2 regions of the Pantoea sp. nfd-35 genome follow, and region 2 is predicted to be linked to the other one. Evidence: predicted binding sites of a transcription regulator. Region 2 holds the regulator's gene; the other holds the start of a gene.
The links. Region 2 encodes CRP, which controls carbon source genes, mostly activating them, when cyclic AMP is high. Its sites were predicted from a motif close to ATGTGANNNNNNTCACAT; they were not measured.

Region 1 (4,278 bases), 1.1 Mb from region 2:
ACGGCAAGCTGTCAGCTGAGCTGGCCGATCCGGCGCTGTATCAAACCTTCCTGGACGCATCTGAGAAGATTGGTGAGGCCTGGGCCAGCCGTGAATTTGGCCGTGCCATTCGTGAAATCATGGCGCTGGCCGATCTGGCTAACCGCTATGTGGATGAGCAGGCGCCGTGGGTGGTGGCGAAGCAGGAAGGCCGCGATGCAGACCTGCAGGCCATTTGCTCGATGGGCATTAACCTGTTCCGGGTGCTGATGACCTGGCTGAAACCGGTCATGCCGTCGCTGAGCGCGCGCGCCGAAGCGTTCCTGAACACTGAGCTGCACTGGGATGCCATTCAGCAACCGCTGCTGAACCATCAGGTTGCGCCGTTCAAGGCCCTGTATGGCCGAATCGAAATGGCGAAGGTCGACGGCCTGATTGAGGCGTCAAAAGCGGATGCGGCAGACGCCAATAAACCCGCGGCGACCGGCCCGCTGGCCGATGCGCCGATTGGCGATACCATTACCATTGATGATTTTGCCAAAGTCGATATGCGCGTGGCGCTGATTGAGAAAGCGGAATTCGTCGAAGGCTCGGACAAGCTGCTGCGTCTTGAACTGGATCTGGGCGGCGAGAAGCGCCAGATTTTCTCCGGTATTCGTGCGGCCTATCCCGATCCGGCGGTACTGGTTGGCAAAATGACCATTATCGTGGCTAACCTTGCGCCGCGTAAAATGCGGTTTGGCGTGTCAGAAGGCATGGTGCTGTCTGCCGGTCCCGGCGGCAAAGATCTGTTTGTCCTGTCCGTAGACAGCGGCGCGGTGCCCGGCATGCCGGTGAAATAGTCCGTTGGCCATCCTCTGCAGTTTACCGCCGGGGATGGCGGCTTCAGCCACACCGCTGATTGCTGGCGGGCCTGACCGTTAGTGCGTATGATAAACCCCGTTAAAAACAGGAGCCTGTCATGCACACCGTGCTAACGATGAGTTGGCGTTATCTGCGCGCTTTTATCATTATCTATCTTTGCTTATATGCCGGAAACGGCGTGGCCCTGCTGCTGCCCATCACCCTGCCCGGCAGCATTATTGGCATGCTGATTCTGTTTGCGCTGCTTGCATCGCAAATCCTGCCCGTGCGTTGGGTCAAACCGGGTTGCCATCTGATTATTCGCTATATGGCGCTGCTGTTTGTGCCCATCAGCGTTGGCGTCATGAATTACACCGATATTCTTACCGCGCAGTTCGGTCCTGTTGTGGTCTCCTGTCTTGTCAGTACCTTCGCTGTCCTGGCCATTGTAGGGGTAAGCGCGCATAAGCTGCATTCGCGCCCCGTGATCAAAGGGGGCAACGATGAGTGATATCTGGTGGTCATTGCCCCTCACTGTCGGGGCTTTTTTGCTGGCGCGCAAGCTGGCGGCAACGCTGAAAATTCCCTTGCTGAACCCGCTTCTGGTCTCCATGGCGGTGATTATTCCCCTTCTGCTGTTACTGCACATGCCTTATGCCCGCTACTTCGCAGGCAGCGAGATACTGAATCAACTGTTGCAGCCCGCCGTCGTGGCCCTGGCACTGCCGCTGTATGAGCAGATGCATCAAATTCGCGCCCGCTGGAAATCCATTATTGGCGTCTGCGTGATCGGCAGCCTGACGGCGATGATTTCAGGCACCGCCATCGCGCTGTGGATGGGCGCCACACCAGAAATCGCCGCCACGATTTTGCCGAAATCGGTTACCACGCCGATCGCCATGGCGGTTTCAGCCTCACTGCACGGCATTCCCGCCATCAGCGCAATTTGTGTCCTGATTGCGGGCGTGCTGGGCGCCGTGTTTGGTCATATGTTGCTTAATCTGCTGGGAGTGAAAAGCAAAGCCGCACGCGGGCTGGCGATTGGCAATGCCTCGCATGCGTTGGGAACGGCCAGGGCAGCGGAACTTGATTTTCAGGAAGGTGCCTTCAGCTCGCTGGCGCTGGTGATCTGCGGCATCATCACGTCGTTGCTCGCCCCCTTTATTTTCCCGCTGCTGCTGCACTGGTTTGGCTAAAACTTTGGGAGAGATCTCGCAAAGTTGAAAACTGTAAGACATGTTGCATTGTCAGAGAGACAGAGATCACATATAAACCGATGTCTGGCACATTGCCCTGATGATTGAATGAGGCTTCCATGCATCCACGTTTCCACTCTGCCTTTGAAGTACTTCCAGCCACTCTGCAAACCGCGCTGCGTCCGGTGCTGAGCGAGCCGGGATTTGACGCGATGCTGCAGGCCGATCAGGTCACCTTGTTGCAAGAGCAAACTCAACTGGATGCCGATGCGCTGGCGCTGGCGCTTCTGCCGGTTGCCGCTGCCTGCGCGGTTGCCACGCTTTCACATTTTAACGTCGGCGCTATCGCGCGCGGCGTCAGCGGCAACTGGTATTTCGGCGCCAATATGGAATTTGCCGGCGCGACCATGCAGCAAACCGTTCATGCTGAACAGAGCGCGGTCACCCATGCCTGGCTGCGCGGTGAATCCCGTCTGGAGACCATTACAGTCAATTACACCCCCTGCGGTCACTGTCGCCAGTTTATGAATGAACTTAACAGCGGCACAGATATTCGCATTAGCCTGCCGCAGCGCGCGGTGCATACGTTGGCGCACTATCTGCCTGACGCATTCGGCCCAGGCGATCTGAATATCACCGAACGCCTGATGGATGATGTGGACCAGGGTTATGTTGCAACGGGCGATGCGCTGTCTCAGGCCGCCGTTAAGGCGGCTAATCGCAGCCATGCGCCTTACAGTCGGGCGTTCAGCGGAGTGGCGTTACAGACCGCCTCCGGCCGGATTTTCAGCGGACGCTATGCAGAAAACGCCGCCTTCAATCCCAGCCTGCCCCCTTTGCAGGCCGCGCTGATTCTACTGAATATGGCGGGGGAATCTTGCCACGATATTCAGGCCGCCGCATTAGCCCAGACGCCGCAGCCAGCCCTGGATCAGTTCTCTGCAACTCAGGCCACCCTGCACGCCCTGGGTTGCGATAACCTGACGCACCTTACGCTGGCAAAAGCGTAAGGTGAGGCACGGTTTTAAACAGTTTCTAAATCTTTTATTTACAAAAGCTGTACATCGGCCAGAAATTTCATAGGATCTGGCGCCAGGTCTTCGTCATCACAATAAAACTGGCGTCACCCTACTCTTTGATTATTGCGCCAGGAAAACTTGCAACCGGAGCATGACTGCATGGAACTCGAATACGAAAGTAAACGCCCGCTATACATTCCTTATGCTGGCCCTATATTGCTGGAATTTCCGCTGCTGAATAAAGGCAGTGCCTTCAGCATCGAAGAGCGCAATGAATTTAACCTTAATGGCTTACTGCCAGAAGCGGTAGAATCCATCGAAGAGCAGGCAAAACGCGCATGGCGTCAGTTTCAGGACTTCAAAAACAACAACGATAAACATGTCTACCTGCGCAACATTCAGGATACCAACGAAACGCTGTTTTATCGTCTGCTGGACAACCATCTCGAAGAGATGATGCCAATTATCTACACGCCAACCGTCGGTGCCGCCTGCGAACACTTCTCAGAAATTTACCGCCGCGCGCGTGGCGTGTTCATCTCCTATCCCAACCGTGCGCACATCGAAGACATGCTGCAAAACGCCACCAAACAAAATGTGAAAGTGATTGTGGTCACTGACGGTGAGCGCATCCTTGGCCTGGGCGATCAGGGCATCGGCGGCATGGGCATTCCAATCGGTAAGCTGTCACTGTACACCGCCTGTGGCGGCATCAGCCCGGCTTATACCCTGCCGGTGGTGCTGGATGTGGGCACCAATAACCAGCAGCTGCTTAACGATCCGCTGTACATGGGCTGGCGCCATCCCCGTATCACGGGCGAAGAATATGACGAGTTTGTAAACGAGTTTATTCAGGCCGTGAAACGCCGCTGGCCAAAAGTGCTGTTGCAGTTCGAAGATTTTGCACAGAAAAACGCCATGCCGCTGCTGGAGCGCTATCGTGACGAAGTGTGCTGCTTCAATGATGACATTCAGGGTACCGCTGCGGTCACCGTTGGCACCCTGATTGCCGCGAGCCGTGCAGCAGGCAGCCGCCTGTGCGAGCAGAAGGTTGTCTTCCTGGGCGCGGGTTCAGCCGGTTGTGGTATTGCCGAACAGATCATCGCACAGATGAAATCGGAAGGTCTGAGCGACGACGAAGCCCGTCGTCGCGTCATGATGGTGGATCGCTTTGGTTTGCTGACCGACAAACTGCCTAACCTGCTCGATTTCCAGAGCAAGCTGGTGCAGAAAAGCGACAA
Region 2 (4,278 bases):
TCAGCCAGCGTGGGCGGCAGCATGGTATGTTCACGTGCCAGAATGGTCATGGCGTTAATGTGCTCCACGATAAACTGGCAGTGCGTGACCCATAAGCGCATATCCTGCAGGTAGCGTGAATTAAATCCCGGCTCCTGCATGGCCTGATTCAGGGAGTTGAATACGGCGTTATGCGCCTGGTTGACCTTAACCCGCTGGTAAGCCAGCGCATCGGGTGACTGCTCCGGGCCCAGCAACATTCGCAGGGCATCCTGACAGGCCTCCAGCGCATCATGGGCATTCTGGCGCAGCAGGGCACTTTGCCACTGCGGCCACAGCCATAACATGCCCCCAAAGGCGATCAGGCAGCCCATCAGCGTATCCAGCAGGCGGGGCAGTAAAAACTGTGCCCCGTTAAGGGAGAGCAGTTGCAGCGTATAAACGGCCGTAACCGTAAATCCCACTATTGACCAGCCGTAAAACTGGCGGGTAAAACGGTAGCTGATAAAGGTAATCACCAGCATGATGCTCAGCACCAGCGGTTCAGGCACATCCAGGCGTAGCGACGCCGCCGCGATAGCCAGTCCGGCAAAGGTTCCCAGGGCCCGGTGCTGAATACGTACGCGGGTTGCGCTGTAGTTGCTCTGGCTGACAAACATGATGGTCATCAAAATCCAGTAGGGCTTAGGAATCGAAAAGAACACGGCCAGGGCGCTGCCCAGCATCAGCATGACGGAAAAACGCCCGGCCGTTCGCAGTGCGGAAGACCGCAGCGACAGATAGCTCCGCAACGCGGGCAGCAGCGGTAAACGACGCTGGCGATCGGCCATCAGGTCGCGTTGATAAAGCGGCTTTTGGGTTCGAAGCACCCGGGCGATACGGCTGAAATGATAGAGACAGAAGTTACCCACCGGATTGTCCGGATGCTGAAGGGCGATTTTCTCCAGCGCACCCAACTGCTTGTCCATATCGAAACGACCAGAGAGTTGGTGATACAGAATATCGTCGGCCAGCGCGCGCAGCCGGGCTGAAATCGTTCTGGCGTTCCAGCGGATGACGGCTTCAGCATGGCTTTGCTCGACCAGCTTCTGGACCTCTTCCGGCTGATGCAGGCTGACGGAGATATGCTCCTGCAGATCCAGTGCTACCTGAAACGCCCGGGTCAGGCGTTTGTGGCTGTGATCGCGACTCGCAGACAGCATATGCATTTGCTGATAGCAGGTGTTGATCAGATCGATCGCTTTTTGCTGACGCGCCAGCAGGGGCGGCAGGGCTTTTTCCGGATCGGTCAGCTGCGTCAATAAGCTGTACTTGGCGTCACAGTAATTTGCCAGCTCACGGTAGATCAGGCTCAGGCTTTCGCGCATCGGCTGCTCTTTCCACAGCCAGAACCAAAACCAGTTGAACAGGCCATACCAGAGCGTTCCACCGATATAGAGCAGGGGCGGAACGTAAATGGGCATACGGCCAATCAGGCTGAGGGTAAAAATTGACGCGATTAACGTGCCGGGCAGCAGTCGGGCGTGCAGCGGACTGATCTCTCCGGTGACGCCAAGCAGCAAAGGCAGGGCAAACAGGATGAGCGGCAGCGGCACGTCTTTAAGCAGCAGCCACTGCATCAGTAAACTGCCAAGGGCAAACAGGCTGCCGCCGATGATCAGGCGTTTAAAGAAGCGTTTGTGGGGCGTGTCCAGACCGGCAATGTTGCAGCAGGCGGGAACCAATGAGAACAGCAATCCTTTTTGCAGATCGCCGAACAGCCAGCCGAGCGCTACGGGAAGGCACAACACCAGCGTCTGGCGCAGCGCATAGTTAACTTCGGGGTGATAGATTATTCTTCGCCACATCGGCTCAACACAAGACATTCACGGCATAATGTCGCCATCACGCCGTGAACAGTCAGGCTTAGCGTGTGCCGTAAACAACGATGGTTTTGCCGTGTGCGGAGATCAGGTTCTGATCTTCCAGCATCTTCAAAATACGGCCCACGGTTTCACGTGAACAACCAACGATTTGGCCAATTTCCTGACGAGTAATTTTAATTTGCATGCCGTCAGGATGCGTCATGGCATCTGGCTGTTTAGCCAGATTAAGCAACGTTTGTGCAATGCGTCCGGTCACATCCAGGAAAGCGAGATTTCCCACTTTTTCTGACGTCACCTGCAGACGGCGAGCCATCTGAGAAGAAAGACGCATCAAAATATCCGGGTTAACCTGGATGAGCTGACGGAATTTCTTGTAGGAAATCTCTGCCACTTCGCACGCAGTTTTCGCACGTACCCAGGCGCTGCGCTCCTGACCTTCTTCAAACAGGCCAAGCTCACCAATAAAATCGCCTTGATTCAGATAAGAAAGAATCATCTCTTTGCCTTCTTCATCCTTAATCAGTACCGCGACGGAACCTTTCACGATGTAGTAAAGCGTTTCGGCTTTTTCACCTTGGTGAATCAGCGTACTTTTGGATGGATACTTGTGAATATGGCAATGGGACAGGAACCATTCAAGTGTAGGGTCTGTTTGCGGTTTGCCGAGAACCATTCGCTATTATCCTCTATTGTAATCGTGCCCAAAATACAGGGCTCAGTTTCCCTGCCAGGCGATGAAAGCGTTAAGCGTGTTTCCATTCAGGAAATTATTCGGGCTGCATTTGCGCAGAGCGCATCATTCTTCCCGGCTTCGTCTTCGGATGACGAAAAATATTTTCAGCACTGTTTGTAGCACAGCTTTCGCCGACTGTCTTGTGTTGTCTCGCTTCAGCAATAAGGCTGATTTCTCCGGATTGCTGTTTACCAGGCAAAAGCGTACTCTGACGCAAAAACAGGGCATTCTGGGGGCCAGATTATGCAGGCAAGAGTCAAATGGGTTGAAGGGTTAACATTCCTCGGCGAGTCTTCGTCCGGACATCAGGTCTTAATGGACGGCAATTCCGGCGATAAAGCGCCCAGCCCTATGGAAATGGTGCTGATGGCGGCCGGCGGATGCAGCGCCATTGATGTGGTATCAATTTTGCAAAAAGGTCGCAACGATGTGGCTGATTGCGAAGTAAAACTCGAATCAGAACGTCGGGAAGAAGCGCCTCGCATCTTTACCCGCATCAACCTGCATTTTATCGTCAGTGGAAAAGCACTTTCAGATAAAGCCGTCGCGCGTGCGGTCGACCTTTCAGCTGAGAAGTATTGCTCGGTTGCCATTATGTTAGGCAAAGGGGTGGAAATTACCCACAGTTACGAAGTTATCGAGCTGTAATTATTCAGAGGCCAGCGCGGCCTCTGATTTTATTCAATGCGTTTGCCTTCCATGAGCCGTTTTACCAGCGGTGCCATAATTAATTCCATCGCCAGCCCCATTTTCCCGCCAGGTACAACCAGCGTGTTGATATTGGAAATAAACGATCCCTGCAGCATGGCCAGTAGGTAGGGAAAATCAATATCTTCCAGCCCCTGAAAGTGGATGACGACAAAACTTTCATCCAGTGAAGGAATGGTGCGTGCCGCAAAGGGGTTAGAGGTGTCGACGGTTGGAACCCGCTGAAAGTTAATATGGGTGCGTGAGAACTGCGGCGTAATGAAATTGATGTAATCTTCCATTGAGCGCACCACCGAATCCATTACGGCTTCACGCGAATGACCGCGTTCACCGGTATCGCGTACCAGCTTCTGAATCCACTCCAGGTTAACGATGGGGACGACGCCGACCAGTAAATCCACTTTTTCAGCGACGTTGTGCTGAGCCGTCACGACGCCGCCGTGCAGTCCTTCATAAAACAGCACGTCCGTATCCGGTGGCAGCGGCTGCCACGGGGTAAAGGTACCTGGCACCTGATTCCAGGGCACCGCTTCGTCGTAGGTATGCAGGTATTTACGTGACTGGCCCTTGCCCTGATCACCGTATTCAACAAAGGTCTGCTCCAGCAGACCGAAATCATTCGCCTCCGGGCCAAAGTAGCTGATATGGCGACCCAGATCGCGCGCCTTACGGATAGCCATATCCATTTCAGGCCGGGTAAATCGGTGGAAACTGTCTCCTTCCAGCTCGGCCGCGTGCAAATTGAGTTGCTGAAAAATTTTACGGAATGCGAGGCTGGTGGTAGTGGTTCCGGCACCGCTGGAACCTGTTACCGCGATAATCGGATGACGTGCCGACATAGTGAAACTCCCTGTGAAATCAGGCGATGAGCATTGTTAGCACGATTTTTCGTTCTGTGCATCAGCCACGGAACTCACTTTTGCGCATGATGTTGACCGATTCGTGAAGCTCAGACCAGACCAGCACGACTTCACCTTGCTGCAGCTGGCGTCG

Region 1: a site for CRP is predicted at 2,073-2,090, ahead of cdd (cytidine deaminase). Genes of this name have one in related genera too.

What each region holds. Positions count from the first base shown of each region.
Region 1 is NZ_CP122403.1:1,576,679-1,580,956, reverse strand. It holds gene metG (methionine--tRNA ligase) at 1-821, shown strand, start outside; gene P9J57_RS07400 (CidA/LrgA family protein) at 941-1,333, shown strand; gene P9J57_RS07395 (CidB/LrgB family autolysis modulator) at 1,326-2,018, shown strand; gene cdd (cytidine deaminase) at 2,138-3,028, shown strand; gene P9J57_RS07385 (NAD-dependent malic enzyme) at 3,197-4,278, shown strand, end outside.
Region 2 is NZ_CP122403.1:429,386-433,663, forward strand. It holds gene P9J57_RS01950 (YccS/YhfK family putative transporter) at 1-1,826, opposite strand, end outside; gene crp (cAMP-activated global transcriptional regulator CRP) at 1,885-2,517, opposite strand; gene P9J57_RS01960 (OsmC family protein) at 2,821-3,225, shown strand; gene P9J57_RS01965 (phosphoribulokinase) at 3,255-4,124, opposite strand; gene P9J57_RS01970 (YheU family protein) at 4,186-4,278, opposite strand, start outside.